Regions from separate parts of the Lysinibacillus sp. AR18-8 genome, predicted to be linked through region 1. Evidence: predicted binding sites of a transcription regulator. Region 1 holds the regulator's gene; each other region holds the start of a gene.

Region 1 (11,227 bases):
ACGGCTGCTGAAACAGGGCATTTAGTTATGGCTACACTGCATACAAGTAGTGCACCAACGACGATCGACCGTATTATCGATGTATTTCCACCGCATCAGCAGAGTCAAATTCGTGTGCAGCTTGCGAATGTACTACAAGGTATTGTTTCTCAGCGTTTATTTGTACGTAAGGATGTAAAAGGGCGTATTGCTGCGACAGAAATTTTAGTACAGGCACCTGCTATTTCTAATTTAATTCGTAACGAAAAAATTCACCAAATTCCAAGTGTGATGCAGACAAGTAAAGCATTGGGTATGCACACATTGGAGTATTCCATGCAACACCTAATTACCACAGGTAAGATTTCACTAGAGGATGCAAGACCATATATGAACGCTGGTGATTATAGTTGACGATATTTCGTTATAGTGGTCGGACCAAAACAGGAGCACCTAAAAAGGGCATTATCGAGGCACCGAATAAAAAGGTAGCCATGGAAAAGCTTCGAGCACAAGGAATTAATGCACGAGAACTTCAGGAGTCAAATAGCATTTTACATAAAGATATTGCTTTTGGAACAAAAGTAAAGCACCAGGAATTTGTTATTTATTGTCGACAATATGCGACATTAATTCGTGCTGGCGTTCCTGTCGTTGAAGCGACCCATATTTTGGGTGAGCAAACACGGAGTAAACCACTAAAGCGAGCATTGATGCAGGTTGAAGAGGATATTCGAAATGGTATGGCATTTTCAGATGCAGCAGGCAAACACCCAAAAGTGTTCCCATTGCTATTTGTCAATATGATGCGTGCTGGTGAGGCTACAGGGAACGTCGACGATACATTAGATCGTCTTGCAAGCACACTAGAGAAGCAATACAACATTAAGAAAAAAATTCAATCTGCCATGACCTATCCAGCGATTTTATCGCTTCTAACACTAGTGGTTGGTATGTTTTTAATGGTGTTTATTGTGCCAACCTTTATGGATGCATTTAAAGAAATGAATTTGGAAATGCCGTTAATAACGGTCATTGTAGTGGGTATTAGTGATTGGCTCATTCAGTTTTGGTACCTTGTGATTTTAGGGCTTTTGGTATTAGTAGTGGGCCTTCACTATTTCTATAAAAATAATAAAGAGTTTCATTATGCCGTCAATGTATTTTTACTGCGTATGCCAATCTTTGGACAGCTTTTGCAAAAGGATATTATCGCGAGAATGACAAGAACCTTGTCAACACTCTTTAGCAGCTCCGTACCAATCTTACAAGCCTTAACAATTGTCGAAAAGGTTGGTGGTAATCCGGTAATGGGGAAAGTAGTACTGGAAGCGCGCGATAATTTAGAAAAGGGTGGCACATTATCAGAGCCACTTGAAAAAAGCTGGCTATTTCCACCGCTTGTAACACAAATGACATCAATTGGCGAGAAAACAGGGTCCTTGGATTACATGCTCGAAAAGATCGCTGATTTTTATGAAGAGGAAGTAAACCGTGCTGTCGATACCATGAAGTCACTCATTGAGCCTTTAATGATTGTGGTACTGGCTCTAGTTGTTGGAGTCATCGTTGCGGCTATATTCTTACCAATGTTCCAACTATATGAAAATATGTAATGTTTACAATATTTATATGGATGCCCTTTTGTTCCGCTTAATGGGAAATATCTACTTAGATTTGCTAACAAAAGGAAGCGGCAAGTAGGTATCTTCATGGTTAAGTATTAAAGGAGAGACTGGACATGGAAATTAGGGTAAAGAACGAAAAGGGCTTGACATTAGTCGAGTTATTGGCAGTCATTGTTATTCTAGCTATCGTTGCTGCCATTGCAATTCCAGCTATAAGTAATGTCATTGATAATTCACGTTATAAGGCATTAAAAGCAGATGCCATTAATGTTATTCATGCTGCGCAGTTTTATTTTATGGAGCATCCAACCGCTGATCAATGGCAAATCGTCGAAGTGGAAAAATTAGTATCCGACGGTTATTTAGACAGTGCTGGCAAAATATTAGAGGCAGATAAAGAAGGTCAGAGTGCCAATGTTCAATTTATCGAGGGCACCTACTACTTCAATGCGCATGCGATTTATTACAGCAATGGAAAATATATAAATTTTGATAATGCCACCTTACAGCATATTGCAGACGATATTCGTAAGGGCAGCAAGGGAACTGGTGGCAAATGTATTGGGCGAGATTGTGCACCTTCGCCATAATGTTCAGAAGCGCGTGTACACACACTTCATATAAAACTATTAAGGAGGATTTCAAAATGTTAAAAAAGTGGAAAAATAAAAAACTATTGAAAAATGAGAAAGGTTTAACATTAGTTGAACTATTAGCTGTAATTGTTATCCTAGCAATTATCGCAGCAATCGCTGTACCTGCAATTGGTAATATTATTAATAAGTCGAAGGACCGTGCAATTTTAGCGGAAGCATCAAATATTCTAGCGGGGGCTAAAATTGCTTATATTGATGGGGCGTGTAAAGCTGTAGCTGACGAATGTAGTTCTTCTGAACTAGACCCTTTTGTGGATGGAATTAAATTAGATGGTACTAAGGTTACGTTTAAAGATGATACATGGACAATTACTTACCCTAATTTAAATAAGATGAAAACTAATTTAAAACCATCAAGTACAACAATAAACGAGTCAGACCTTAATGCAAGACTAAAAGATGCAGGAGTAGAATCTCCTAAAGAAGAAGGCGGTGAAGGAGGAGGAAAATAAACAGACGGCATCAGTCCTCCCAACCCACTCAGAAGCGCAAGAAAATTTGCGTTTCTGGCTGGGAAATGGATGACTAATTGAAAAAATCATTTATACTGAGTAGGATAAGGAGGTCTTTTCACATGTTTAAGAGAAAAAGAAAGTCGCATGTTTCGATTGAACTGAAGGATTATGTGCTGCGTGCGATTGTGGCGAAAGGACCAGAGCCTAATCAGTGGCAGGGCTATGAATACCCTTTAGCAGCTGGAATCGTTGAAAATGGAACTATTATCGATGAGGTAGCTCTTTTTGAGGTGATTAAAGAGCAAGTAATGAAATGGACAGGGAAAAAACAGGCTGTTCGTATGTTTGTCCCTGATACGACGGTTCTATTAAAAAACTTTGAGCACCCTAAAGATGTAAAGCCTCAGGAATTACGAGGATATGCTGAAATGGAATTGGGACATTCTATTCATTTACCATTTCAAGACCCTTTAATTGATGTGTATGATGCAGATGCCGAGGACGGCAAGGCTATCTTATTTGCTGCACCTTCTGAAGAGATTACGAAACTGGTAGGGATGCTGTTAGATGTTTCATTAGAACCCGAAGCTGCCGATATTCGTGCGCTTTGTAATATACGCTTATTAGAGCACATGTCCTTATTAATGCCTAATAAAACATATTTAATTGCAGAATGGTCGATTAATGAACTCTCTATCAGTATTTTTTCCAATGGCCAAGTGGAGTTTTTGCGCTATCAAACCATTGAAGTAGATATGACGCAATGGCTGGGGAAGAAAGAGAATGAGTTTAGCTATCAATTTATTTATAATGGCGAATCAGAGAATTATCAAATGGTCGTAATGGATCAGGTTCTAGAGATTGATCGGATGATGAATTTCTTTAAGTTTTCTTTACATAAAGGTGAAAAAACAGTGGATGAAATTATCATGCTTGGCGATAACCCACTATTGAAATCAATTGGGAACTTACTCGCTTCTAATTTAGAACCACCACTAAGGGTTGTCGATGGGAAAAAAATTGAGAAATCGTTTCCGCGCTTTAAGCGAGAATTTTCAACGTTGCTTGGCTTAGCTTTGAAGGAGGTTCGTTAATGGTTCCAGATATAAACCTCTTACCACAACTTGAAAAAAGAACAACCTCTCCCAAGCTTTTTTATAGCTTGGTGATTGTCATTGTGGGACTTATTGTAGCGTATTTACTTTTTTTATTTTTTACATCCAAAAGTGAATTGTCACGATTGACTGCAGAGGAACAGGCATTAACAACACAGCTTGATCAATTGCAGCAAGAGCTAGACGCACGACAAAATGTCGATCAGGGTTCGTTGGAAGAGTCAGTAACTTTTATACAAAGCGTTTCTTATCCTGTAACACCGTTAATTGATGAAACAAAAACTTTATTACCAACTCAATCCTATTTACGTAGCTATGTTTTCGGAGAGAACTCGGTGAATATTGAAGTGGATTTTGAAACGATGACAGATATATCGAAATATGTGGAGCGACTTTTAATGAGTAGCTATTTTACAGATGCTCAAATTAACACTGTCTCAAACTTTGAAATAGAGCTAGGTGAACAAAGGGTGTTAACACCCCAACAAAAATTTAAAGAAGTACCGCGGTATTCAGTGTCCATTACAGCGACAATCGATTTTATGTATTTAGCTGGAGGACGACGCTCATGAATAAATTAACGAGTAGTAAAAATTCATCTATGATCTTGTTACTGGCGCTGATAGCTGCTATTTTATTTGCGCTGTATTATTATTTGCTTTCACCAAAATTGGATGAAGTGAATGAAAAAGAGAGGAATGTATTGCAGGTGCAGCAAGAATTAGCTAGTGTCAAAGAACAACTAGCACAATTAGACAAAGAGCAGGGACAGCCTACTATCAATATATTAGCCTTAAGACAAAAGCTACCTGTAACAAGAGCCGTTGAAAAGATTATTCTTGATTTAGCTGAGATTGAAGAGGTGACAGGAACTCGTGTACTGTCTTTAACGGTTCAAGGTGAGGACGGCACTGTGACACCTTCAGATGTATCGAATGATCTTAATATGTTGGAGCAGGCTGAAGCAGAGGTCAATGGTGATCAGGAGAACAAGGAGACTACTACACCGATTGCATCTCTTTCGAAGGACTCTTTACCAACTAATTTAAAGCTTGTTACTTTTATATTAGAGGTGGGTGCGCTTGATTTTAATTCTCTTGAAAGCTTTTTACAGGAGGTTGAACAATTAGAGCGTGTCATGAAAACCGATAAGATTGAATTTAAATTGCCTGGAGAGCAGGCACAGCTTGAGAAAGATGCAGATCTTACGTTAAAGGCAACAGTGCAAGTGACGACGTTCTATTACGAAGAACAACAATAACTTTATTGATAGGCGCACCATACTTCATTTGTATGGGCGCCTATTGGTTTAGGAGGACATAAAATTGGAAATGGCTTATACGATCTTTATTTTTTTATTTGGACTTGTCTTTGGCTCTTTTTATAATGTAGTTGGCTTACGTGTACCACAGAAGGAGTCGATTGTACATCCTCCTTCACATTGTCCAAAATGTCAGAGACGACTGACGGCGCTTGATTTAGTACCAGTTTTGTCTTATGTATTTTTAGGAGGAAAATGTCGGGGTTGTGGCAATAAAATTTCTTGGGTTTACCCAGTCATAGAATTAATGACAGGTGTATTATTTGCCTTTGCTTATTGGCAGCTAGGCTGGGGCATAGAATTGATAGTAGCACTCTTTTTTATCTCTTTATTAATTATTATCGTTGTATCAGATTTAGCCTATATGCTAATTCCAGATAAGGTGTTAGTATTCTTTTTACCTTTGCTAGCTATTGGACGAGTGCTGTCACCATTAACACCGTGGTGGGACTCTCTTGTGGGTGCTGTGGTTGGTTTTGGCATATTATATATCATTGCTGTGCTATCAAACGGTGGCATGGGTGGAGGCGATATTAAATTATTCTTTTTAATTGGTCTCGTTCTGGGTACGATTGATACACTGTTAACGCTATTTTTAGCTGCAGTTATTGGTATGATTGTCGGGATTACCATGTTATCGAAAAACAAACAGGGGAGAAAAACACCCATTCCGTTTGGGCCATCTATTGCATTGGCCGCAGTTATTGTTTATTTCTATGGCGATGTATTAATTAATTGGTATCTAGGCTTTTGGTAATTGTGCAATTTTCAAGAATGTGGAGGGAAGCAAGTGAAACCGATTATTGGTATTACAGCCTTTGTAGAGGATGATTTATCCTCTCGATTAAATGTTGCTTACAGCAAAAGTATCATTGAAGCAGGTGGAATTCCACTGATTATTCCAATTGGAGTAGAAGAAGAGGCAGCCCAGATTTTAGCCCTCACAGACGGTTTATTATTATCTGGTGGTCATGATGTGCATCCATTTCTATTCGGGGCTGAGCCTTCATTAAAGCTTGGAAAAATTCATCCAGCGCGAGATACGATTGAGTTAGCATTGATTGAAGCCGCATTCCAACGTAAGATGCCTATTTTCGGGATCTGTCGAGGAATTCAAATACTAAATGTTGCATTAGGTGGTACCTTATATCAGGATATTGATAGTGATCACTTTAGTACCAAGTTACTCCAACATATGCAGCAATCAGGTCGAGCTGTAGCTACCCATACTGTACAGGTTATTGCTGACAATCTATTAGCGACTATCGTTGAACAAGAGAAAATAGCAGTGAATTCATTTCATCATCAAGCGGTGAATGTTTTAGCAGAAAAATTAAAAGTAGCGGCAAAATCTAACGACGGTATTATCGAAGCGGTAGTTCATGAGGAGATGCCATTTTGCTTAGCTGTTCAGTGGCATCCTGAGGAACTAGCCATAGCAGGAGATGAGAGTGCTCAAAAGCTATTTTCAGCCTTTATTGAAGCGAGCATAAAATTTAAGAAGGAAGCTTAGAAGAGGCATTGTACAAAGAATCCAATCGTATGTGGATTCTTTTTTTGCGTAAAAAAGAGGATACATGCTCTTAGAAGGAACATAATCCTCAAAATCTGCTTTAATCGTTAATGTACACGTCTATAAAGACCTACAACTTGTCCTAAAATAGAAACTTGATCGACAATAATTGGTTCCATAGAAGAATTTTCAGGCTGTAAACGGAAATGGTTTTTCTCTTTAAAGAAACGTTTTACAGTTGCTTCATCCTCAGCTGTCATAGCTACAACAATATCCCCATTATTAGCTGTTGCCTTTTGTTTTACAATGACTAAATCTCCATCTAAAATCCCAGCTTCAATCATTGATTCCCCCATGATTTCTAGCATGAACAATTGATCTTCACTTGTGCCATACGTATCGGGTAATGGGAAGTATTCTTCAATATTTTCAATTGCTGTAATTGGAGAACCAGCTGTAACCTTCCCGACAAGTGGGACATGGATCACCTGTTGTTTTTGAATGGATTCTTCAGGCTCTAAAATTTCAATTGCACGTGGCTTTGTTGGATCTCGACGAATAAAGCCTTTTTGTTCTAATCGAGCTAAATGTCCATGAACAGTTGAACTGGAAGCAAGTCCAACTGCTTCACCAATTTCACGTACTGATGGCGGATATCCTTTAGCTCGTACCTCTTCCTTAATGAAAGCTAAAATGTCCTCTTGTCTTTTCGAAACTTTTTTCATGAGTGCTCACCTCTTTTTTCTAAAATCATTCTTCTTATTTGATAGTATAACAGAATGCGAACATGTATGCAAACATAGGTTCGAAAAGTGTTTGACAAAAACGTTTGTTCGCTTTATTATGGGAACATACATTCCGAACAAACATTCTTGAAAAGGGGTAATGATTATGACATGGTTGAAGAAAAACACACATATCTCAATTTTAATAGGAGCTTGTTTATTATTTGCAGCATACCTTTACATTACTGATCCAGGAAAAGTTAGTTACGCAGAAATTCAAATCGAACATGGGGATAGCTTGTGGTCGTTAGCCGAGCAATATCGTGGTAAAATGAGTACTGATGATTGGATAAAGCTTGTAAAAACTGAAAATGAACTAGCAGATATTAAAATTGTAGCGGGAAAATCTCTAGTTATTCCTGTAGTGAGTGATCAAGCCAGTCCCATCAATACTATCGAAATTGCGAGAAATGAACAATGATAAATAATCAACTATCGGCTGTTGTCTATTGTCGCGTAAGTACTGAAAAAGAAACACAAAGCTCCTCATTAGAGCGCCAGCAGGAAGAGTTGCTGCGCTATGCTAAAGAGCAAGGCTATGCGGTGAAGGGCGTGTTTAAAGATCAACATAGTGGCTATGATGTAGAACGTGAAGGCTTGCTAGAAATGCTTGATTTTATAAAAGATAAGAACATTAATGCTCTTTTTGTCCAAGATGAAACTCGTTTAGGACGAGGCAATGCAAGGATGGCTGTATTACATTTATTACAAAAGTCAGCAACTGATGTTTTTTCTATGCGTGATGCAGGCCCAGTCCAATTAAATGAAATGGATACGATGCTGCTTGAGATTTTAGCGATTGTAGAGGAATATCAACGTAGAATCCATAATGCTAAAATTCGACGAGGTATGCGACGTGCTGTAGAAAACGGTTATCGTCCAGAAAATAATTTATCGAATCGAGGTAATCCGCAGGGGCAGGAGCGAAAAGATCTACCTGTAGACGAAATTGTGAAGCTACGCAAACGTGGATTTACCTTTGAAGAAATTTCTATAACGCTTAGAGGGTTAGGCTTTGAGGTAAGTAAGGCGACTGTACATCGTCGTTTCCAAGAACACCAAGAAAGATTAGCAGGAAAATAATATTCCTGCTAATTTTTTTTGTAAAAACTACTGAAGGGAAGATAAGCTTTCGATGATAACATGATTTGGCAGTTGGAAAGGGTGCTCTTTATTTATTCGGTCATAAAACATGATGCCATTTAAATGATCGATTTCATGCTGTACAACGATGGCCCCGTAGCCCTGTAACTGTACAATGATTTCATGTCCATCGATGTCGTAAGCTTTGACTTTAATTCTCTCATATCTCGGTACAAAACCAGGGACAGGTCGATTTACAGATAGACAGCCTTCTCCTTCCGGTAGATAAATCATATTAAGGGAATGACTCATTATTTTAGGGTTAATCAGCATCATTTCTTGGTCATCAAAGAGTACAACAAACATTCGTTTATCTACGCCAATTTGATTAGCAGAGAGTCCACTTCCAGGGCGAAGCTTATATTTTTTTGCTAGCGTTTGATTTTGGCTATTTTTCAGATATTGCAGCATGGCTAGGAGGGTATTTCGGTCCTCATTTGTCACTGGTATCGACACTTCTTGAGTTTGTTTTCTTAAAATTGCCGAGTGTTCTTTCACAAAATCCTTCATTGTAATCATATAATCCGGGTGAAATTTAGTCATAGATAAACACCTCATCAATACGGCTATTGAGAACCTTAGCAATCTTAAAAGCTAATTCTAGGGTCGGATCATATTTATCATTTTCAATACTATTAATGGTCTGTCTCACAACTCCACACTCTTTTGCAAGAGCAGCTTGTGTTATGCCTAATTTTTTTCTTAAAATTTTGATGATGTTCTTCAGAAAGATCCCTCCATTTTGTCCAAAGTATTAGACATATATCGTAAGATAAGAATTAAAAAATGTCCAACTAATTGGACATTTGGGTTTTAAATCATCACTTAATACCAATTTTCATCAAAATTTAGCTTTAACGCATGCCCGAAACAAATACCGAAAGGAATAAAACCTCTTCCTCTTGCTGTAATGATATTTCCATCTTGTACCACTAGTTCATCTGAATAGTTATGAAGTTCAAAGCACCCTAACTGCTCCATGCCATCTAAAGGTAGTCCTACTGTATATTTTTTGTTCTTTAAGACCCCTGCTTTTGCTAATAGGTAAGGGGAGCTAGAAATACTTGCAATCATTCCTCCTTTTGCAGATAGAAGACGAATGAAGTCTAGTAAGCTCTCTTCAAGTTGTAATGTAGAAATATCCATACAGCCTGGTAATAGTAGACTATCAATATCGTCAAGCTCTACCTCATTCACGGATAAATCAGCTATACAATTTAAACCAGATTCTCCTCTGATAGGTTTGGTATTCGATCCAAGTGTGATGATGGGTTTACCGCCTTGCATTAATATGGACAAAGCAACACTCAATTCATATTCACTAAATTGTGGGTATAATAACACCGCAGTTTTCTTCATTTCATACACCTCTTACCTTTTGAGTGTTCCATTCTTCCTCTAAAATAGCGTAATAGTATTCATCCCACCAAGTCTCTCCATGAGGAATGCATTTTTTGAAAAATCCTTCTTGGCGCATTCCGATTTTTTCCATGACTCGGTAAGAAGCGATATTTTCTGGCTGGCATGTGGCAATAATTCGATGAAGTTTCATTTTATTAAAGCCGTGATCTAATAGGGCCAGAGCAGCTTCAGAAGCATAGCCATGATTATGATAGGCAGGATTCATAACCCATCCAATTTCATAAGTATGGTCGCCAAAGTATTTGTGGAAAACAAGATGACCAATGACTCGCTGTTGTTCACGTAAAACAATGGCGAAATGTTTTGCTTGCTCGTTGCTATTCTCTGTTACGAAATTTTGAACCTGATCTTCATTCAACACACCCTCTGGCATATAGTGCATGACCGTTTTATCGGACATATAGCTATAAACAGCCTGCCAATCTTGGGCTTCAAATGTTCGAATAAGTAGTCTAGGTGTTGTGATGTTCATGATAGCTCCTCCTATTATCTATCAAATTTTTCCTTTTATTATTAGTTATACACCTCTAACTTCTGGAAGTCATGTAAATAATGGCTAAGAAGTGTTTTTAAGGGTTGGTATAACTGCATTTTAAGGGAAACCATGCTATACTTTGCATACTGAGGTCATTAAGCTAGGTACTGAAAGGTGTGTAACCATGTTATCAAAGGAAAAAATTAACCGAATTAATGAATTATCTGCTAAAGCGAAAAGCGGACAATTAACAGAGGAAGAAGCAAAGGAGCGCACAGCGCTTCGCAAGGAGTATTTAGATACGTTTAGAGCAACGATGCGAGATACGATTGAAAACGTTAAAGTGGTCGATGCAGAAGGAAATGATGTAACTCCTGAGAAGGTAAAACAAGCACAAAAAAATAAATTTCTAAATTAATGTGACACAATTCAATAAAGTATGTATGAAAACGCAAATAGTATAACAAAAAGCATTGTTTTCTAAAGCAATGTTGACTAAACTGTAAAAGAACAATATATAGGACGAGAAAGGATGTCACAATATAATGACTCAACACGCGGATCTTTTAGCAATTAATGCTATCCGAACTTTGTCAATCGATGCTATTGAAAAAGCAAATTCTGGTCACCCAGGTTTACCAATGGGAGCAGCGCCAATGGCTTATACGCTTTGGACAAAACAATTACGCCATAATCCAGCAAATCCAAAATGGTTTAACCGTGATCGTTTTGTAC
Region 2 (11,227 bases), on a different contig from region 1:
ATCGGTTCGATTACAATCGCTGTTATTTCTATCCTATTAGCACTTGGTGCACAAACATTAAACGTTGCATTCTTAGTATCTTTAGCATTCTGTATCGCAGGATCTGCTAACCTTCCAGTTATCATCTACACAATTTATTGGAAACGCTTTAATACAGCGGGTGCTGTTACTGCGATGTTAACAGGTTTAATCTCTGCGTTAGTATTAGTTGCTATGTCTCCAAACGTTTGGAATCCAGTTGAAGGTAAGGCAATTTTCGTTGGTGATCCTTTAATTATGTTAACGAACCCAGCCTTAATCTCTGTACCACTTGGTTTCCTTGGTGGTTTCATCGGCACATTACTTTCTAAAGAAACAGATGATGCGAAGTATCGTGAAGTTGACGTTAAAGCAAACACAGGTATTTCTGTACAGGACGTATCTCACTAATACACTCGACAGCCTCGTAAGTATCTTGCTTACGAGGTTTTACTTTTTCTTCCCTATTCGCTACTATAGAATTAAAAATGAATTGGAGGCGATGCTCATGTCACAATCTAAAGCTAAAAAGAAACGGATGCACATTAAACGCACAGTTGGTAAAGATGTTGAAAAAAATCGACAATCTATCTCTTTTAGTACACATGAACGTCTAACGAAAACAAAAAACGAAAAATTAGAGCATGATTATACGAAATATAAAAAGCAGTATAAGGACGAATAACTCGTACCCTATACTGCTTTTTCTTATTAAAGCCGATAAAATGTTTTCGTGTTTTGCGTAATAATTTTGGCCACTACCTGTGTTGATAGCCCTTTGATGGAGGCAATCACCTCAATCGTTGAGTGCATCATCCAGGGAGATGTACGCTTCTTCGTAAACGGTCCCTCAAACGGCCAAGGACCATCCGTTTCTACCATCATTAGTTCAATGGGATAAGCATGAATTAGCTGTTGAATTTCCTCTTCGTACAAGCAATCTGGCGTAATGGAAATAAAATAACCTCGCTCTATCATGCGCTTCACAATAGCTTCATCCCCTTTAAACCAATGAAAATGGGCTTCGTGAAGCTGATGCTTTTCCAGCAAATCACACACAATATGGGCGTCCTCATATACTGCGTGTAACACAATCGGCTTGTCCAGCTCCTTCGCCAATACAACAAAACGCTCTAATAGCGCCACATAGGGACGTTCATCAATCGCTTGCTCTTGTTTTAAATAATAAGGTAGACCCACCTCACCAATAGCAACCATATCATTCTGATGCGAACGAATCCAATCAAATAAAGCTGTCTCATCATTTGGACTTAGTAAAGGCTGTTCAGGATGAAAGCCAAAAGCAGCCTTTACTTGCTGATAGCTATTCGATAAACGCAACGTTCTTTCACAAGAGGAAAGTTGCATACTAACTGCGATTACAGCTTTCACTTCTTCTAATAAGGAAGGAATTTCCTCATCGGTGTACTGATCCAAATGAATATGCGCATCAATCAACATACATATCACCCTTTTCCTCCTGTAAATACATAAATAATTGTTGCTTTAACGCTGTGAATGCTGCAGAATGTCGAATTTCCTCTTTCCGAGGTCTCTCAAACGGCACGATGATTTCCTTTTTAACGGTAGCTGGACGTTTGGTTAAAACAAGTATGCGATCTGCTAAAAAGAGAGCTTCTTCAATACTATGTGTAACAAATAGAATGGATTTGCGGTACTCCTCCCAGATAGATAAAAGCCATGCTTGCATTTCCAGTCGAGTAAATTCATCCAACGCAGAAAATGGTTCGTCTAAGCATAAAATCGGCTTATCACTGACCATTGCTCGAATAAAGGACACACGCTGCTGCATGCCTCCAGACAGTTCTTTCGGGTAGGCATGGATAAAAGAGGCAAGACCAACCTTTTCTAACCATTCCTTGGCACGTTCAACATTTGGTTTATGTTGTAATTCCTCTACAAGCGTGACATTTTCTACTATTGTACGCCAGGGTAATAGACATGGCTGCTGTGGCATATAGCCAATCGTTCCTTTTTTTTGTTGGATATCCTCTCCATTTAATAAAATGGCTCCTTGATCAATTGGCGAAACACCACCAATTAATTGAAAAAGTGTACTTTTACCACTGCCTGAAGGACCAACGATGGCCACAAACTCTCCATCCTTGACGTCAAAAGAAAGTTGATCAAGGACTTTGAGCGCATCGAAGGATTTAGCGATGTTTTGAATGCTGAGCATGATAGCCTCTTCCCTTCACCATGAATTTTTCAATTAAACGAATACCACTAAACAATAGTAAGCTCAAGAGAACAATCGCAAAAATTGCCACAAATACGCGATCCGTACGGAAGGAGGATTGGGCTAGGGTCATGTAAACACCAATACCCTTTTTTGCACCAAGCCACTCCGCAATCACAGCCCCCATCACACTATATGTAGCCGCAATTTTAATGCCTGAAAAAATAGCAGGATAGGCATAAGGCCATTCCAGCTTCCAAAAGGTTTGTGCCCTTGTAGCACCAACCATGGCAAAATAATGCTTTAATTCTGGAGCTGTTTGTCTAAATCCATCCATCGCTGCAATGACAATGGGGAAAAAGCACACAAGACAGATAATGATAAGCTTCGGTAATAAGCCAAAGCCAAACCAAATAATAAGGAGCGGTGCCAAGACTAGAATAGGAACATTCTGCGACATAATAAGAATTGGATAAAACAGTTCTCGAATAAATGTAAATCGATGCAACACTATTGCCACCGTTAGCCCACAAGCGATGCCAATGGCCAAACCTAGTAGAGCTAATTGTACTGTAGCGAATGCATGTGGTAGAAAGGTTTGATACGACTGGATGGCTTCTGACAAAATACTACTCGGTGTGGGTACTAACCAATGAGGAACTTCAGCAAACCGCACGATTAGTTCCCATATGAACAAGAGGAAGGCGATAAAAATTATCGTCCTTCCCTTCTGTAATGCACGTTTCATTACTGATATTTCTCCGTTAATGTATCCATCGTAATACCCGTTGGCTGATATAAAATTTTCACTTGTGTAATGACATTAATGGCACCAAGTTCGATCATCTTCTCATTCATTTTTTCAATGATTTGGAGCAATGTTGAAAGCTCACCCTCCATCGTTGTTTCCAATGGATGTACCTCATATTTCACCCCAGAAGCATCGATCACCGCAATTGCTGCATCGACATATGGTATAACATCTTCATATTTCTCTGTCTTCGGAATGATTTGTACACTGATTAATGAATTTGCCATCTTATTTGGCCTCCTTTTTAGGTAAGAAATCATTAGTAAAGGCTTTTTTCGCATCAAATTCGCCCTCTAATACTTGATTGCTAGACATCCATTTCGCGTAATTTTCCCACACAGAAAGCTTTTGCTCTCCCCATTGCTTGGCATCATCCTGATATTTATCAGCCAGCCATTCCTGACTTTTATGCACTAACGCTTTATCTAAATCAGGGGCCGCTTCGATTAAAATATCAGCCGCTTCACTTGGGTTTTCAATTGCGTATTCATAGCCCTTCGATGCAGCTGCCACAAAGGCTTTGACTACATCCGGGTTGTCCTGTATCATTTTTTCATTTGTAGCTAAAACTGGCGTATAATAATCCAATTGATCACTATAATCTGTAAGATATAGCATATTAATCTTTTCCCCACGCAGCTCAGCCTCAATCCCAGTCCATGCATAATAAATCCAAGCAAAATCTATATCTTTTTCCATCATTGTGAAGAAATCTAAATCCCCTGCATTGACGATATCTAGCTTATTAATATCTGCCTTTTCTTTTTGCATGAGTGATTGTAAAACGGCTTGCTCTAATGGCGCGCCCCAACCACCATAGGTTTTACCTTCAAAATCCTTTGGCGATGTAATGCTCTTTGAAGCAATAGAAGCAAAGCCAGATGTATTATGCTGTATAATTGCTGCGATGGAGACCAGCGGCACATCCTGTACTCGTGCCTGTGTTATGCCTTCCTGATAGCTCACGCCAAAATCCGCCTTTCCAGAAGCAACAAGCTGATCTGCGCCCGCCTCACCAGGCATAATAATATCAACATCTAAACCCTGTTCCTCAAAATAACCGAGTTTTTTGGCAACATATAGTCCTGTATGATTTGTATTCGGCGTCCAATCCAGTACCACAGACACCTTTTTCAGCTTGTCTGCAGCCTGCTTGTCATCCTTGTCACTACAGCCTACTAATGTCAATAGTGCTGCCAATAAAATAAAAAACCATTTTTTCATGCGAAAGCCTCCCAGTTTGTAATATGAAAGTGTTCATGAATGAATGTTGTCACCAGAAGAAAGCGTATACAATGTTGGCAAGCTGTTGCTTGAAAACATAAAAAAACGCCTAGGATTCCTCCCAGACGTATTGCAATCAATCTTCAAAACTTTGCTTTTTGAATAGATGTTCCCTACGCTGGTACGAGCCAAATCAGGTTCAAAGGGTCAGCGTCTATCGGACACAATCTCAGCTAGCAATTACTAGCCCCCCTACATTCTTTCGCTATGAACTTTTCGATGATTATTATACCCATAGTTTCACTTAAATGACAAGGTGCTATTTTGGAATAGAGCTTAAAGCCCAGTACTCCTTAGAGACTGGGCATGCATTTAGCTTGGTTTCTGTTCTTTTTTGGCTGTTACAACATGAGAAATTGCTCCATCTGTTGCAATATCCACTTTAAATGAACCATTGGAATGGCGATCCGCACGAGACAATGCTTGTACGTCAATCATCTCTTGAACACCTTTTTCAGTTTCAATCACAACCTGCTCCTCGTCTGTTGCTTGAACAACTGCCACAATTCGGTGAGGGTTTGCTTTTAACTCTGTTAATACTTTTAGTCCACGTTTTGCACGACTTGCTACTTCAACTTCAGCGACATTCATTTTTTTCACGGCCCCACGCTGTGTCACAATCACTACATATTGGGTAACATCAGGCTGTAATACATTGACTCCAACTAAGGCTTCTCCATCTTTTAGTGTGATCCCTTTCACACCACCTGTTTTCACACCTGTCACAGGTAGTTCCTCCATTGGGAAACGAATCGCATAGGCTGTATCCGTTGTGAGCATCAGCTCCACGTCATCAGTCACAAATGATGCATAGATCATCGCATCACCAGCCTTGACATTCATCGTTTTAATTGGCTTTGAATAACGCGTTACCGCATAGTCTGCGAGTGGTGAGCGCTTAATTTGGCCATCTTTTGTGGCTGTGAAAACATACGTATTTGGCTGTTCAAAGGTTTCGAAACCATAAACCGCAATAATCGATTCATCTTCCCCTGTTGGTACAATACTTGAAATATGCTGGCCGAGATCCTTCCAGCGTATATCAGGTAGCTCATGAACAGGCTGATAAATATAATTGCCTCGATTTGTGAAAAGCAGTAGATGGTGCTGTGTATTTAAATTTGCTTCATACAATAAATAATCCGAATCCTTCATGGCAAAATCTTGCCCGTTTGAAGCGGCATGAGAACGTATGGATGTACGTTTAATATAACCATCCTTCGTTACTGTCACGACAACCTCTTCACTTGGCACAAGGACATCCAATGTAATTTTGATTTCTTCAATTTCTTGCTCAATCTTCGAGCGACGAGGCTCTGTAAAGCGTTTCTTGATATCTAGTAACTCTTGTTTAATAACACGCACTAGCTTAGCTTCACTTTGTAGAATCCCCTCTAGCTTTGCAATTAGCTTATTTAACTCGTCCTGTTCCTGACGAAGCTCTGTAATATCCGTATTCGTTAAACGATATAATTGCAGGCTTACAATGGCCTCTGCCTGTACCTCTGTAAAATCAAACTTTGCTTGTAAATTAAGCTTCGCATCCTTCTTATCATTTGAAGAACGAATCGTCGCAATGACTTCATCTAAAATGGAAAGGGCTTTAATTAATCCATCTACAATATGGGAACGATCCTTTGCCTTTTGCAAATCATAAATAGAACGGTTTGTTACCACTTCTTTTTGATGGGCAATATACGCATCTAGCAATAATGGCAATGTCATCATCGTTGGACGACGATTATGAATGGCAATCATATTAAAATTATAAGCTACCTGTAAATCCGTTGTTTTAAACAAGTACTGTAAAATTCCTTTTCCTGGTACATCCTTTTTCAGCTCAATTACGACACGTAAGCCTGTACGGTCTGATTCATCACGAATTTCTGCAATGCCTTCTAGTCGTTTATCTACACGTTGCTCATCAATTTTTTTCACAAGATTCGCTTTATTTACATCATATGGTAACTCAGTGATAACAATTTGCTCTTTACCACCCTTGATTGGTTCAACAACTGCTTGTGCACGGACGATGATTTTACCACGACCTGTTTCATACGCCTTTTTAATGCCATCAACACCTTGAATGATTCCACCCGTTGGGAAATCAGGTCCTTTAATCACCGTCATCAATTCATCTACAGTAACATTAGGCTTGTCTAAGCGCATCAACACAGCATCCAGTACTTCATCTAAGGCATGTGGCGGAATATCTGTCGCATAACCAGCGGAAATTCCTGTAGAGCCATTGACTAAAAGGTTAGGAAAACGTGCTGGTAATACAGTTGGCTCCATATCCTGATCATCAAAGTTTGGCACAAATTCGACCGTTTTCTTGCCAATATCTCGTAGCATTTCAGCGGCAATAGCTGATAGTCTCGCCTCTGTATAACGCATTGCAGCTGGAGGATCGCCATCTACCGAGCCATTGTTCCCATGCATCTCAATGAGCATATGACGTGCCTTCCAGTCCTGACTCATCCGTACCATCGCTTCATACACAGAGCTATCGCCGTGCGGATGATAGTTACCAATTACGTTACCCACAGTTTTTGCGGATTTACGGAACGGCTTATCATGTGTGTTGCCTTCCGTAAACATCGCATATAAAATACGGCGCTGTACTGGTTTAAGACCGTCACGTGCATCAGGCAACGCGCGGTCTTGAATAATATATTTACTATAGCGACCAAAACGGTCACCCATCACTTCTTCTAACGGTAAATCTTGAAACTTTTCTGTACTACTCATGCTTGGTCCTCCTCTTGTTGGATGAATTCATTCTCTAAAATATTAGAATCATCCTCCATACCGAAGTCTACATTGGCTTCGATCCATTTACGACGTGGTTCTACTTTATCGCCCATTAACGTCGTGACACGTCTCTCTGCACGTGCGCCATCCTCGATTGTGACACGAATCAATGTCCGTGTTTCAGGGTTCATCGTTGTGTCCCATAGTTGGTCTGCATTCATCTCACCAAGACCTTTATAGCGCTGTAATATGTAACCCTTTCCAACCTTCTTGATGGCCTTTTGTAAATCACTTTCTGTCCAAGCATATTCAATGACTTCTTTTTTTCCAGTACCTCTTGAAACTTTATAAAGCGGCGGTAATGCGATATAGACTTTCCCAGACTCAATGAGTGGACGCATATAACGATAGAAGAATGTTAATAGCAACACTTGAATATGTGCCCCGTCCGTATCCGCATCGGTCATGATGACTACTTTATTGTAGGCAGAATCCTCCACCGCAAAATCCGTACCAACACCTGCCCCAATCGCATGGATAATCGTTGAAATTTCTTCGTTTTTCATAATATCCTGTAGCTTGGCTTTCTCTGTGTTGATTACTTTCCCGCGCAATGGCAGAATCGCTTGGAATGTACGGTCACGACCTTGTTTAGCAGAGCCACCCGCAGAATCACCCTCGACTAAATACAGCTCATTTTTTGCCGCATTACGTGACTGAGCTGGCGTTAATTTTCCAGATAGAATCGTACTACCCTTTTTGTTTTTCTTGCCATTTCGTGCATCCTCACGCGCTTTTCGAGCTGCTTCACGCACTTGCTGCGCTCGAATCGCTTTACGAACAAGAGAAGCTGATAACTCTGCATTTTCCTCTAGCACATACAAAATTTGCTCAGACACTACACTATCCACTGCAGAACGAGCCTCACTTGTCCCTAGCTTGCCCTTTGTTTGTCCTTCAAATTGCAGTAAATGCTCTGGAATACGAACAGACACGATCGCTGCTAAGCCCTCACGAATATCTGTCCCCTCAAGGTTTTTATCCTTGTCCTTTAACAAGCCAATTTTTCTTGCATATTCATTAAAGACACGCGTCAATGCTGCCTTTGCACCCGTTTCATGTGTACCACCATCACGTGTACGGACATTATTAACAAATGATAAAATTGTTTCTGAATAACCATCGTTATACTGGAAAGCGAACTCTACTTCGATTTCATCCTGTACGCCTTCCACATATTTCACTGGATGAAGGACATCTTTTTCCTCATTCAAATACGCAACGAAAGCCTCGATGCCATTCTCATAAAAGAACACATCGCTCTTGCCTTCCTCGCGCTCATCAATTAATTCAATTTTTAAGCCTTTTAACAAAAAGGCTGATTCACGTAATCGTTCTGCTAACGTATCATAATTGAATTTTGTGACAGAGAAGATCGTTTCATCTGGTAGGAAATGAACAAGTGTTCCTGTCTGCTTGGTCTGCCCAATATTTTCAAGTGTTGTGACAGGCTGTCCACCATGCTCAAAGCGTTGACGATACTTTTTACCATCGCGATGGATTGTCACCTCTAAAAATGTTGAGAGCGCATTCACAACGGAAGAACCAACACCATGTAAACCTCCACTTGTTTTATAGCCACCTTGACCAAATTTACCACCAGCGTGCAGCACAGTAAAAATAATCTCTGGTGTCGGTTTGCCCATTTTATGCATACCGGTTGGCATCCCACGTCCAAAGTCGCGCACACTCATACTTTGATCTTTATGAATTGTGACAATAATATGAGATCCAAAGCCAGCCAGTGCTTCATCCACCGCATTATCTACGATTTCATACACAAGGTGATGAAGTCCACGGCCATCCGTCGAACCGATATACATGCCAGGTCGTTTGCGTACCGCTTCTAATCCTTCTAATACTTGTATAGCGTCATCATTATAGACGCTAGGTGACTGTTTATTCGTCAAAAAAATTCCCCTCCAAAAAACAAACACATGTTCTATTTATGTTCTCATCCTAATAATAATAGCATTTCCTGTCAATAGCTAGCGACAGGTCCAATAAAATTTTAAAATTTGCTCACAGTTTTGATCATTTTTATTAATAGTAAACATCTTCAACAGTTGCTTAAAATTGGTATTTAAGCAAGACAGACTGCTTCTAGCTTCCATCATCATTTGACGCATTGAAGCCTACTTAGTTGCAAAATAAAGTTGTGAAGCTTGCAAATAGAAGCACACTACCTCGTGCCTTGCGATTAAACAGGATAAAGTTAGACTTCTATTCTACCAAAGGAATGAGCGATTGACAAAATTGCCATTTTGCCTATATTTTTATAAAGGTTTTAGCGCTTCCTACAAATTTATGTCTAAAAGCCTAGTCCTCGCTAATAGATTCGCTTTTGTATTGATTCAAGACTTCCGATGAAATCTCCTTCATAACATTGTAGATTAGCAAGAAAAAGTGTAAAATACTTGTTACAAACTATTAGTACCAAGTGATGGACTATGAATGAAAGGAGTCCAACTATGATCAATGGACTTATTATTTTATGTGCTTATCTAATCGGCTCTATACCTTCTGGATTATGGATAGGCAAAATTTTTTATAATACCGATATTCGTGAACACGGGAGCGGTAATCTTGGTGCAACCAATACTTTTAGAACATTAGGGAAAAAGGCTGGTATTATTGTTACGGTGATGGATGTCTTAAAAGGGACTGCCGCTGTCTTACTCGTGACACTTCCTGTTTTCTCTGATACTGCACTCCATTCTTTATTACTGGGTCTTGTCGCCGTTATCGGTCATATGTTCCCGATCTTCGCCAACTTTCGTGGTGGGAAAGCTGTGGCAACGTCAGCGGGTGTATTATTAGGCTATTCTTGGCCACTCTTTGTCCTACTATTTATTACCTTTATTGTGACATTAAAAATCACAAAAATCGTCAGCTTAACATCGATGATAGCCGCTTTAGTAGCGCTTATCTATGCAATCGTTTATTATTTTATTACAGGTGACTTTGCATTAGGCATCTTGGTAGCCTTTTTATTTACCTTTATTGTTTATCGTCACCGTGCCAATATTGCACGTATTAAAAACGGCACCGAACCAAAGGTAAAATGGCTGTAGGAAGAGAGGAGCATTTGAAATGAATATTGCATTGACAGATGAAGCCCTACAATGGTTCAAACATGAAATGGAAGTTGAACCTGGTGATACAATTCGTTTTTATGCACGTTATGGTGGCTCTAGTCCGTTTCATGAAGGCTTTTCGCTAGGCATGACACGTGAGGAACCTATTGCCATAGGTGTTCAGACAGAAATTGATGGTGTCATCTATTACATTGATGAGAAAGATCTTTGGTTCTTTAACGATCACAATTTACACGTTGATGTTGATACAAGTAAAGATGAATTACAATACGACTATCGTACATAAAGCAGTCTGTCCTTTCAATACATGAAAGGACAGACTGTTTTTTATTTATTACAAAACAAGACACACGAAAGTTGTAAGGGATGTGATATTGCTACAAATAGCTAGATTTTTCATATCTCTTTCGTTTATCTCTCAAATAAATTGTCCATTCTAAAGGTAATGAACGACCATTTGAGGAGGAAAACATATGTCCATGTCTAACAATAACGAGACCTCCCCATCCCATACAACGAACGATTTATTGTATACTTCCCTATCTAAAAATATAAAAATCATTCAACAGTCACTAGGGCATAGTAATGATATTATCATACGTGAAATTGCGATTGGAGAAACTGATCCCCATAGCCTCGCCATTATTTCCATTGATGGCTTATCGGATAAAACGACTATTTCTGATTCTGTTATCGATAAACTGATGGCAAATATTGAAGAAGAACAAGATATTGAAATAACAACAATTAACCAATATGTTCGGAATTCCTATTTAACGGTAGGCGATGTGACGAATATTGAGCATTTCACAACACTCTATAATGCCATTCTCAATGGTGAAACGGTTATTTTATTAGACGGTTTTGCTGAGGGGATTGTGACAAGTACAAGAAGTGCCAAGGATCGAGCAGTCACAGAGCCATCGACGGAATCCGTTATTCGCGGACCGAGGGAATCCTTTACAGAAACCTTGCGTACGAATACAGCGCTCATTCGTCGCA
Region 3 (11,227 bases), on a different contig from region 1:
TGATGATGAAAGAAATGGAAAAGTGACGAATAGAAATTAAAAATCGATGGATAAAACTATCAATCTAACGGATAGTGCGCAACCTATAGAAATTCGGTATAATAGCTTTCGTAAGGAAGTGAGCAGATGATTCTATCGAAAAAAAGATGGCAGGTGGAGCGTCCTGACGCAACACTTGTACAAGCATTACAAAATGACTTACAACTTTCTGCGATTGCAGCAAAAATTTTAGCAGCACGAGGCTGCGAAACAACGGCTGAGGCAGAAAGCTTATTAAATATGTCTGAGGCAAATATCCATGACCCATTTCTTATGCATGGTATGGCTGAAGCGGTAGCACGAATTGAACAAGCACTAGAAAATGGTGAGAAAATTTTAGTGTATGGTGATTATGATGCGGATGGTGTGACAAGCACAACCGTTATGTTACATGTTTTACTAGATCTTGGAGCAGACGTCTCCTTTAAAATTCCGAATCGTTTTATCCATGGCTATGGTCCGCATGAAGCCCTATTTCGGGAGGCCTATGAAGATGGTGTACAGTTAATCATTACAGTGGATAATGGTATATCTGGAATTGAGCCTATTCGAGTAGCAAAGGAGCTTGGTATGGATGTCATTGTGACAGATCACCATGAGCCAGGTGAGGAGCTACCACCAGCAGATATTATTCTTCATCCCCGAATACCAGAAGGGCAATATCCATTTGGCGAGCTAGCAGGAGTAGGGGTAGCCTTTAAGCTGGCACATGCTCTTTATGGTGAACTACCAAGCCATCTAATAGAATTTGTGGCGATTGGCACTGTAGCAGATTTGGTTCCGTTGGTGGATGAAAATCGCTATCTCGTGAAGAGGGGCATACAAGAAATGCGTCGTTCCCTTAGTCCATGGGTACAAGCGATGTGTGACATAGCCAGTACAGAGCAGACGAAAATTACAGAAGAAACGATTGGCTTTTATTTTGGTCCACGATTGAATGCTGTTGGTCGTCTAGGTGAAGCAGCTCCTGGTGTCGAATTATTAATGGCGGAGGATAATGCTAAAGCAACCGCATTGGCAAAAAAGCTAAATGCCTGCAATACCGAGCGTAAAGATATTGTGAAAAGTATTACAGATGAAGCCATCGCACTGATTGAAGCAGATGAAAAAATCGGCAATTCCTTAGTTCTTGTTGTTGCTGGCGAGGGCTGGAACGCAGGTGTTGTAGGAATTGTAGCCTCACGTCTTGTTGAACTGTATTACCGTCCAACGATTGTGCTGTCACTCGATCCCGAAAAGGGCATAGCAAAAGGTTCTGCTCGAAGTATTGAAGGTTTTCATCTATATAATGAACTAGCTAAAAATCGAGATATTTTACCGCATTTTGGTGGACATCCTATGGCTGCAGGTATGACCTTATCATTAGAACATGTGGATGAACTACGTACTCGCTTAGATGCTCAGGCAAGAGCCTGTTTAACAGAGGAGCAATTAACACCTGTAGTGCATATTGATATACCGCTCAGCATAGACGAAATTTCAGCGGATGCTATTGAGGAAATTTCAACACTAGGACCATTTGGCACAGATTTCCCTAAGCCTGTGTATGTGCTGGAGGATGTAGAAATCGCCTCCATGCGTAAAATTGGAGCGGGCGAGAATCATATTAAAATGGAAATAACAAACGGCTATGATAAATTGGATAGTGTTGGTTTTAACAAAGGGCATTTACATGATGAATTAACGTATGGCATCAAAGTTTCCTTTATAGGCGATTTGCAAATTAACGAATGGCAGGGACGTAAAAAAGCCCAATTTATGATCGAGGATGTCCAAACTACAGAATGGCAGTTATTTGATATTCGTGGTATTCGTCAAACAGCTCGATGGCTGAATACGGTACCGAAGGACGTGGCCCGGTTTATCGCCTTTCGTCCAGAAACGATGACCTATTATCAATCATTAATCGGTGCACCTATTACACTGGTTGAACCAGCCCTTTCAAATATTGAACAAAGTGATTACATCGTGCTCTTAGACTTGCCACACAATGTTCAAAAGCTAGAGGACGTTTTACAGAAGACAGCCCCTTCGCGTATTTATGCTCATTTTTATATGCCTGACTCGCAATACTTCAGTGGTCTACCTACTCGTGAGCAATTTGCTTGGTATTATAAGTTCTTGAAAAATCGACCAGCCTTTCCGCTTGATATGCATATCGCAGATTTAGCGAAGCATACGGGGTGGCCATTAGATACACTAAAATTTATGACACAGGTGTTTTTTGAGCTTGATTTTGTTAAAATGGAGAGTGGACTGACGACTGTCAACGTGAATGCTCCAAAACAAGCACTAACAGAGGCACCGTCTTACAAACAACGTTCAGAACAGATTGAAATGGAGCAAAAGCTTGTCTATGCTCCTTATATAGAATTAAAACAATGGTTTGATGAACGTTTAACATCAGCGGACGAATAACGTTTCGTAGGAGGAGCAATAACATGGATTTAAAGCAATACGTTACAACGGTTGAAAATTGGCCGAAAGAGGGCATTACCTTCAGAGATATTACAACAATTATGGATAATGGTCCTGCATACAAATATGCAACAGACCAAATCGTAGAATATGCAAAAGAAGTGGGCGCTGAAATTATTGTTGGCCCTGAGGCACGTGGTTTTATTATCGGTTGTCCAGTTGCCTATGCACTTGAAATCGGCTTTGCCCCTGTTCGTAAACCTGGTAAATTACCACGTGAGGTAATTAGTGCAGACTACGGTCTTGAATATGGTAAAGATACGTTAACAATGCATCATGATGCAATTAAGCCTGGTCAAAAAGTTTTAATCTGTGATGATTTACTAGCGACTGGTGGTACAGTTGAAGCAACGGTTCGTTTAGTAGAACAATTAGGTGGTCAGGTAGTAGGCTGTGCATTCCTGATTGAACTTCTAGAATTAAATGGTCGCGAAAAGCTTGGCGATTTAAATATTAAAACACTTATTCAATATTAAGAGCATGGCAAAAAGCGCCCTACACTGTGGGCGCTTTTTTTTATACTTCCTCATAGGCTTGAATAATTTTTTGCATTGTTCGCAAGGTATCGTAGAAATCTGCGTATTTTTCGGTTCCAATATCCTCGATAATTCTATCTTGAATGCCTTGCCAAATAGGTGCTGCTTCATGCAGCTTTTCTAAACCTTTTTCAGTGAGCGTTATTTTTTTGGTACGAGCATCATTGGTATCTCGCTTTAACTCAACATAGCCATGTTGCTTTAATAGATTAATATTACGTGTTATAGTGGTTTGATCCAGTTGTAAAATTTCACCTAAACGGCTGATTGAGACAGCTTGTTGAAGGTCGATATGTACAAGCATTGAATATTGTGTAACTTTTAAACCTGTAGGCTGTAGCAGCTTATCATATAATTGTGTGACTACCCTTGTTTTTTTTCTAAGGTTAGCACAAACACAAATTTGTGTATAATCAATATTTTTAAGTTGATTCTTCATCGACAGTACTCCTTTAAGGGGATTCTACTAATTATAAGTATACACCCAATAACTAGAAATTACTTCTTGACAGCTTTATGAACGATTACTATGATTATACATGTATATACATATAAATGAAATAAGTAGACTTAAACATGTATATACATGTTTTGTAGTCTATCAAAGAAAAGAAGGTGTTGAGGTGAAGCGTGTTCATTATAGTTGGTTTATTTTAATCGTCACATTTTTCTCGATAATTGTCGCAGGAATTACAATGTCATCATCTGGCGTGTTTATCGACCCTCTTGAAAAAGAATTTCACTGGGATCGTTCAACCATTGCTTTAGCTTTTGCTGTAAGTTTGTTTTTATATGGCATATCTGGACCATTTATGGCTGCGTTGCTTGAAGTCATTGGCCTAAAGAAAATGATGCTAGGTGCTATGGCAACTTTAGTATTAGGAATGACTTTAACATTTTTGATGAGTGAATCCTGGCAGCTAATCGTTATTTGGGGGGGCATTATTGGTCTTGGAGCAAGTCTTTTTTTAACTGTCCTTAGCCCATATGTTGCGAATCATTGGTTTGTAAAACGCAGAGGATTAGCGGTTGGTATTTTAACGGCAAGTACAGCCACGGGCCAGTTAATTTTATTACCAGTTCTAGCTATCATTATTAAACACTATTCTTGGCGATGGGCTATCACATTAATGCTACTCCTTAGTATCATAATGTTTTTCATGATTGCGCTTTTTATAAAAAATAGACCTCAGGATATGGGGTTAACTCCTTATGGACAAGAGGAGGCTATAGAGGAACAACAAATACAGCAAAAGAAGAATCCAATAGCTATGGCTTTTAAAGGTTTATTTGAGGCAATTAAGGTTAAAGCATTTTGGCTCTTAGCAGGTAGCTTTTTTATTTGTGGGCTATCGACAAGCGGATTAATTGGTACTCATTTTGTTTCTTATTGTATTAGCTTTGGCGTTCCTTTAGTCACTGCCGCATCATTCCTTTCTTTTATGGGCATTTTTAATTTATTAGGTACAACTGCGTCTGGCTGGTTATCTGATCGCTTCGATAATCGGTGGTTATTGTTTTGGTATTACCTGTTAAGAGGCGCATCTCTATTATTGCTCCCTTATGCACTTGCACAAGGATCCTTTGTTTTATTAACGATTTTCACGATCTTTTACGGACTAGATTGGATTGCTACAGTGCCACCAACCATCAGTATTACACGACAAATTTTTGGTATGCAAAAAAGCAGTATTATCTATGGGTGGATATTTGCTTCACATCAAGCAGGAGCGGCGGTTGCAGCGTATGGTGGAGGGTTAATTTATAAATTTTTTAACTCTTATACATGGGCTTTTTTTCTTGCAGGAATGTTTTGTGCAATGGCCAGTTTATTCGTCATCATTGTTAAAAAACAAACACCTCAGCAAGCATAAACAAAAAAAGTTGAACCTCAGTAAGATGAGGTTCAACTTTTTTAATAAAGAATCTTTTGACATAACGCAAACAAAAGTTTATAATATAAACAAATATAATAAAAGGTGATGCTATGAATGAAAGAGAACAGGCGGTGCTTGCTTTAATTCGCCAGAATCCGTTTATGTCTCAGCAAGAAATGGCAGATGCAATGAATCTGTCGCGTCCTGTGCTTGCTAATTTAGTGTCTAGTTTAACGAAGCAAGGAAAAATTGTAGGTCGTGCTTATATATTACCCGAAGAAAATGAAATTATTTGCATCGGTGGAGCTAATTTAGACCGCAAATTCCATGTCAAGGGCAATGTTCAATTTGGAACATCTAACCCTGCCAGTTCTTCCTTTAGTGTAGGTGGCGTTGGTCGAAATATTGCTGAAAACTTAGGCAGATTAAACCACCAAGTGACGTTACTGACAACGGCAGGTAAGGATGCTGATTGGCAAGTGATCCAAGAGGCTTCGGAATCCTTTATGAATCTACGTTATGTAGAGCAGCTTGCAGAGGCTTCCACTGGTTCTTATACTGCCATCATGGATGAACAGGGTGAGCTAGCACTAGCTGTAGCAAATATGGAAGTTTACGACCTTCTGTTACCGAGCTTGTTGAAAAAACATGAAACAATGCTTGTAAACGCAGGCTGTTTTATTTTGGATTTAAACTGTCCAAAAGAAACAGTGGCGTATATCCAGCAAGTAGCCCTTGCTCGTGATATTCCACTTGTCATTGTGCCAGTATCTTCGCCAAAAATGAATCGACTACCTGAAACATTACAAGGCGTAACTTGGTTTATTTGTAACACAGATGAAGCGGAAACGATTGTTGGACATAAAATTGAAAACGCTACCCATTATGAAAAAGCTTTACAACAGCTCCTACAATTAGGTGCGGAGCATGTCATTATCACGGCTGGTAGCAAGGGCGTTTATGCAGCATCTACAACGATTGCCCCTTGTCATGTTGCCGCTAAAGTGATTGACAAAATTGAAGATGTGACAGGAGCAGGAGATGCCTTTGTCAGCGCTGTTATTCACAGTTGGCTGACTGGACAATCTTTTGAGACATGTATTGATGCTGGATTAACCAATGCAAAAAATACATTGGCATCTCCTTATACAGTAAGACCTGAATTATCAGTAGATTTGTTGAAAAATGAAATGGAGGAATAACAACATGAAAGAATTCATCGTATTATCAGAAGAAGTAAAAGCAGGACAAGCAAAAGGTCTACCAATCGTTGCGTTAGAATCAACAATTATTTCACACGGTATGCCATACCCACAAAACGTGCAAACTGCGCGTGAAGTTGAGCAAATTATTCGCGATAATGGTGCAGTCCCAGCAACAATTGCATTAATTGATGGAAAAATTAAAATTGGTCTATCAGATGAAGAACTAGAAATGTTCGGTAATGCTCAAGGTGTTGCAAAAGCTTCACGTCGTGACTTAGGCTACTTACTAGCAACGAAAAAATTAGGTGCTACAACAGTTGCAGCGACAATGATCTGTGCAGAGCTTGCAGGTATTGAAATCTTTGTTACAGGTGGTATTGGTGGTGTACACCGTGGTGCGGAAACAACAATGGATGTCTCTGCTGATTTAGAAGAATTAGCACAAACAAATGTTGCCGTTATCTGTGCGGGTGCAAAATCTATTTTAGACATCGGTCTTACATTAGAATATCTTGAAACAAAAGGTGTGCCAGTAGTTGGTTATGGTACGAATGAATTACCAGCATTCTACACACGTCAAAGTGGATTTGATGTAAACTTCCAATTAGATACGCCAGAAGAAATTGCAGCAATGCTATCTGCGAAATGGCAATTAGGCTTAAAAGGTGGCGCTGTCATCGCAAATCCAATTCCTGAGTCTGAAGCATTAGAGCATGCATTTATTACAAACATTATTGAAAAAGCTTTAGTTGAAGCTGAAGAGAATGGCATTCAAGGTAAAAATGTTACACCATTCTTACTTGGCAAAGTTAAAGAATTAACAGAAGGTAAAAGTCTTGATGCCAACATTGCATTAGTGAAAAACAATGCAGTAGTCGGCGCGAAAATTGCTGTAGCTTACAATCAATTACATTAATCAATTTGTCGAAACAAGGACTCTTTGTGACGTGAAGTCGCAGAGGGTCTTTTTTATTAAAAAGAAGAATATTTTTTCCATTTTTCGAACTGTTCACGAGATTAACTAAACTAAATGATACAGTCTCTTTACAATAGACCACAATATTTTATACAATTAAGTTTATATCTAATCTGAAAAATTTGACGAGCAAGGTGGACATGTTATGGCGAAAGAGCAAATTTTGACTCCTGAGGACGTTTTTGAGTTAGTCAAATCCTACATGAATGATGAAAATGTCGCATTCGTGAAAAAAGCATATGAATTAGCAAGGGATGCCCATATTGAGCAATTCCGTAGCTCTGGTGAACCGTATATTATTCACCCAGTACAAGTAGCAGGTATTCTAGCTGAATTACAAATGGACCCAGAAACTGTAGCGGCAGGTTTTTTACATGATGTTGTCGAAGATACGGATTTTACACGGGATGATTTGGTACGTGAATTTGGCGAAGAGGTGGCCGTGCTTGTTGATGGTGTTACCAAACTAGGGAAAATTAAATATTTATCTAAAGAGGCGCAGCAGGCAGAAAATCATCGGAAAATGTTTGTGGCTATGGCGCAAGATATTCGTGTCATCCTCATTAAGCTAGCAGACCGTCTTCATAATATGCGTACGTTAAAGCATTTACCTGCTGAAAAGCAACGACGCATTTCAAAAGAGACGCTCGAGATTTTTGCACCACTTGCTCATCGTCTTGGAATTTCGACTGTAAAATGGGAGCTTGAAGATACAGCACTGCGCTATTTAAACCCACAACAATATTATCGTATTGTCAGTCTGATGAAGAAAAAACGTGATGAACGTGAAGCTTATTTAGAAAATGTGATGGCTGAGATGAAATCACAACTGAATGAGGTTGAAATTGACGCAGATGTCTATGGTCGACCAAAACATATTTACAGTATCTATCGAAAAATGGTGTTACAAAAGAAACAGTTTAATGAAATTTATGATTTATTAGCCATTCGTGTTCTTGTCGATAGTATTAAAGATTGCTATGCCGTATTAGGTATTGTGCATACACTTTGGAAACCAATGCCAGGACGCTTTAAAGACTATATTGCTATGCCAAAACAAAACCTGTACCAGTCCCTACACACGACTGTTATTGGACCATATGGTGATCCGTTGGAGGTACAGATTCGTACAAAGGAAATGCACAAAATTGCAGAGTACGGGATTGCGGCGCACTGGGCATATAAAGAAGGCAAAAACGTTGATAATCAAAAGCAGAATGTCGACCAAAAATTAACGTGGTTCCGTGAAATTTTAGAATTTCAAAATGAATCTTCCAACGCAGAAGAATTTATGGAATCCTTAAAATTTGATTTATTTTCTGATATGGTTTATGTCTTTACACCTGAAGGTGATGTCATTGAATTGCCAGCAGGTTCTGTTCCTATTGATTTTGCCTACCGTGTTCATTCCGAAGTGGGAAATCGTACGATTGGAGCGAAAATCAATGGGAAGATGGTACCGCTTGATACACCATTAAAAACGGGCGATATCATTGAAATTTTAACTTCTAAACAATCCTTTGGTCCGAGTCGCGATTGGCTAAAAATAGCTCAATCCTCGCAGGCGAAGAATAAGATAAAGCAATTCTTTAAACGACACCTGCGTGAAGAAAATATTGTCAAAGGTAAAGAAATGATAGAAAAAGAAATCCGTGCTCAGGATTTCGATTTAAAGGAAACGATGTCCTCCGAAAACCTAAAACGGGTATGCGACAAATTTAACTATACGAATGAAGAAGATTTGTATGCTGCAGTTGGTGTAAATGGTATTACTGCGCAACAGGTCGTAAATCGTTTAGCTGAAAAACGTCGTAAAGAACGTGAGCAGGAAGAAGCACTAGAGAAAATTGAACAAAAAATGAAAAATCCAATTCCACAAAAACGTACGGAATCGGGTGTTATTGTAAAGGGTATTGATAATATGCTCATTCGACTTTCTCGTTGCTGTACGCCCGTTCCTGGTGATGATATTGTAGGTTTTATTACGAAGGGTAGAGGTGTTTCTGTCCATCGTGAGGACTGTCCAAATATTCAAATTGAGGATGAACAGGAGCGCTTAATTGAAGTGGAATGGGAGCATGGTGTCATTCCTGAGAAAAAGGAATACCCTGTTGATATTGAAGTTTCAGCTTTTGATAGACCTGGCATTTTAAATGAAATCATGCAAATTGTTAGTGAAACGAAAACGAATATTTTAGCAGTAAGTGGTCGTGCTGACCGTGATAAAATGGCAACAATTCATTTAACAATTTCTATTTCAAATATTTCACATTTGCATAAAGTAGTTGAGCGAATTAAACAAACACCTGATATATATTCGGTGCAACGTGTCATTAACTAATTGATAGGCAATATAGAATTGGGGTTTAGTACATGAAAGTAGTATTACAGCGCAGTAAAGCTGCCTCTGTAACAGTGGACGGAACTGTTACAGGAGCAATTGATCATGGCTATGTTCTTTTAGTGGGAATCACACATGAAGACACACAAGAGGATGTTGCCTATTTAGCAAAAAAAGTAGCCAATTTACGTCTCTGGGAAGATGCAGATGGAAAAATGAATCATTCAATCTTAGAGCATGGGGGCGCTATTTTATCCGTCTCACAATTTACATTGTATGGGGATACAAAAAAAGGGAATCGTCCAAGTTTTATCAATGCAGCTAGACCAGAAGCAGCTGAGCCACTGTGGGAGGCTTTTAATCAAGCTTTACGCGAGCAGGGCTTACATGTGGAAACAGGTATTTTTGGTGCCATGATGGATGTAGTACTAATTAATGATGGTCCAGTCACAATTCTTCTAGAGTCAAAATAATGGAACATTTCCTATAATTCCTTCATATACTAAAGAGTATGGTTAGTTTTATAGGAAGGAGTGTCTTAAACATGACGCAGACGAGAAGTATAACAAATCCATATTTATACGAAACTCTTAACATGATGATTGGTCAGGCAGTAGTTGTGCAAACAGAAAAAAATATTCAACAAGGTATTTTATTATCCATACTACCTGACCATATGGTTCTTGAGATAAATCGTACGCCTTTCTTCATTCGGATGGAGGAAATTGTATGGGTGACATTGGAAACTACAAAAAAATGAGAAAGTATGAACCTTCAAATCATAATAAATGATAGAAGGTTTTTTTATTTGTTTAGGGCAAACAAAAATACCTAAATAGCAAATTTATTTCGAAGAGATAAAAACTATTAAAACAGTTGCTACTCTTTGAATATTATTTTTTTAAAAAAATATAAAAGATATGTAAGAAAGTCCATTTGATTCCTCATGGATAGCTAACCTACAATTTTCCATTCTACTTACAACCTTTGATGTCTTTCATCCCACTAATAAGGGGATCTTTATGAAGTTCATGAATAAAAAGCATTTAAAGACAATCCATACAAACTTTATCATTTCTAACACCGCCGCATATTGCTCCTGCCTTAATAAAAAACAATTCGTCATATAAGATAAAATTATTATTTTGGAAAACAAAAAATAACGTTGAAAATGTCCATTATTATTTGAGTATGTGTATAAAATTTTCCATGTTTATAGAAGAGGAACAAGAGGTTTAATTAGAAAAGATAGCGTGTGCTTTCAGAAATAATAGAAAATTAATACTTTACAATAAATTTAAACTCATGTATATTTATTTTCAATTAGCGACAAATAGCGACAATATACTGCTAATGTCTAAATCAGAAAAAGGAGCGCGATTTAATGGAAAATGAACAGGGGGTCAAGAAGAAAAGCTGGTTGAAAGTACCTCATACATATACGATTATTTTTGCTATTATTTTTTTAGCAGGTATTGCAAGCTATATTATACCAGCGGGTGAGTTTGAACGTGTAGAGGATGAAGAAGGGCGAATGCTCGTTGTAGATGGAAGCTATCATCATATTGAGAGTGAGCCAGTTTCCTTTTTTGAAATGTTTACAGCGGTTCCAATGGGTCTCGAAAAAGGGGCTCAAATTATTTTCTACATTTTTTTAGTCAGTGGTGTATTTGGTATTATTCGTTCTACAGGTGCTATTGAGGCTGGTGTTTATAAAGGAGTAAAAGCTTTAGAGGGCCGAGAGAAATTACTGATTCCTTTATCGATGATTTTAT

What was found. The regulator LexA, encoded in region 1, represses DNA repair genes until DNA is damaged. The targets are predictions, from matches to a motif close to CGAACATATGTTCG.
Region 2: parE (DNA topoisomerase IV subunit B) is a predicted target of LexA. The motif match lies at 9,058-9,071, and genes of this name have one in related genera.
Region 3: BFM98_RS03035 (carbohydrate kinase) is a predicted target of LexA. The motif match lies at 4,995-5,008, and genes of this name have one in related genera.

What each region holds. Positions count from the first base shown of each region.
Region 1 is NZ_MDGU01000005.1:102,120-113,346, forward strand. It holds gene BFM98_RS03995 (type IV pilus twitching motility protein PilT) at 1-393, shown strand, start outside; gene BFM98_RS04000 (type II secretion system F family protein) at 390-1,595, shown strand; gene BFM98_RS04005 (prepilin-type N-terminal cleavage/methylation domain-containing protein) at 1,721-2,197, shown strand; gene BFM98_RS04010 (prepilin-type N-terminal cleavage/methylation domain-containing protein) at 2,254-2,715, shown strand; gene pilM (type IV pilus biogenesis protein PilM) at 2,838-3,812, shown strand; gene BFM98_RS04020 (PilN domain-containing protein) at 3,812-4,405, shown strand; gene BFM98_RS04025 (hypothetical protein) at 4,402-5,094, shown strand; gene BFM98_RS04030 (prepilin peptidase) at 5,159-5,911, shown strand; gene BFM98_RS04035 (gamma-glutamyl-gamma-aminobutyrate hydrolase family protein) at 5,945-6,667, shown strand; gene lexA (transcriptional repressor LexA) at 6,775-7,392, opposite strand; gene yneA (cell division suppressor protein YneA) at 7,559-7,873, shown strand; gene BFM98_RS04050 (YneB family resolvase-like protein) at 7,870-8,535, shown strand; gene def (peptide deformylase) at 8,563-9,138, opposite strand; gene BFM98_RS04060 (helix-turn-helix transcriptional regulator) at 9,131-9,322, opposite strand; gene BFM98_RS04065 (DJ-1/PfpI family protein) at 9,421-9,954, opposite strand; gene BFM98_RS04070 (GNAT family N-acetyltransferase) at 9,956-10,489, opposite strand; gene BFM98_RS04075 (DUF896 domain-containing protein) at 10,677-10,910, shown strand; gene tkt (transketolase) at 11,038-11,227, shown strand, end outside.
Region 2 is NZ_MDGU01000006.1:27,014-38,240, reverse strand. It holds gene BFM98_RS04885 (solute symporter family protein) at 1-429, shown strand, start outside; gene BFM98_RS23805 (hypothetical protein) at 527-703, shown strand; gene BFM98_RS04880 (TatD family hydrolase) at 730-1,479, opposite strand; gene BFM98_RS04875 (ABC transporter ATP-binding protein) at 1,469-2,218, opposite strand; gene BFM98_RS04870 (ABC transporter permease) at 2,193-2,966, opposite strand; gene BFM98_RS04865 (thiamine-binding protein) at 2,966-3,256, opposite strand; gene BFM98_RS04860 (ABC transporter substrate-binding protein) at 3,258-4,253, opposite strand; TPP riboswitch at 4,407-4,517, opposite strand; gene parC (DNA topoisomerase IV subunit A) at 4,626-7,064, opposite strand; gene parE (DNA topoisomerase IV subunit B) at 7,061-9,037, opposite strand; gene plsY (glycerol-3-phosphate 1-O-acyltransferase PlsY) at 9,599-10,201, shown strand; gene BFM98_RS04840 (HesB/YadR/YfhF family protein) at 10,221-10,511, shown strand; gene BFM98_RS04835 (spore germination protein) at 10,699-11,227, shown strand, end outside.
Region 3 is NZ_MDGU01000004.1:313,764-324,990, reverse strand. It holds gene recJ (single-stranded-DNA-specific exonuclease RecJ) at 127-2,457, shown strand; gene BFM98_RS03050 (adenine phosphoribosyltransferase) at 2,481-2,993, shown strand; gene BFM98_RS03045 (MarR family winged helix-turn-helix transcriptional regulator) at 3,034-3,492, opposite strand; gene BFM98_RS03040 (MFS transporter) at 3,677-4,927, shown strand; gene BFM98_RS03035 (carbohydrate kinase) at 5,041-6,132, shown strand; gene BFM98_RS03030 (pseudouridine-5'-phosphate glycosidase) at 6,137-7,051, shown strand; gene BFM98_RS03025 (RelA/SpoT family protein) at 7,257-9,452, shown strand; gene dtd (D-aminoacyl-tRNA deacylase) at 9,485-9,925, shown strand; gene BFM98_RS03015 (DUF2642 domain-containing protein) at 9,997-10,212, shown strand; gene BFM98_RS03010 (YfcC family protein) at 10,837-11,227, shown strand, end outside.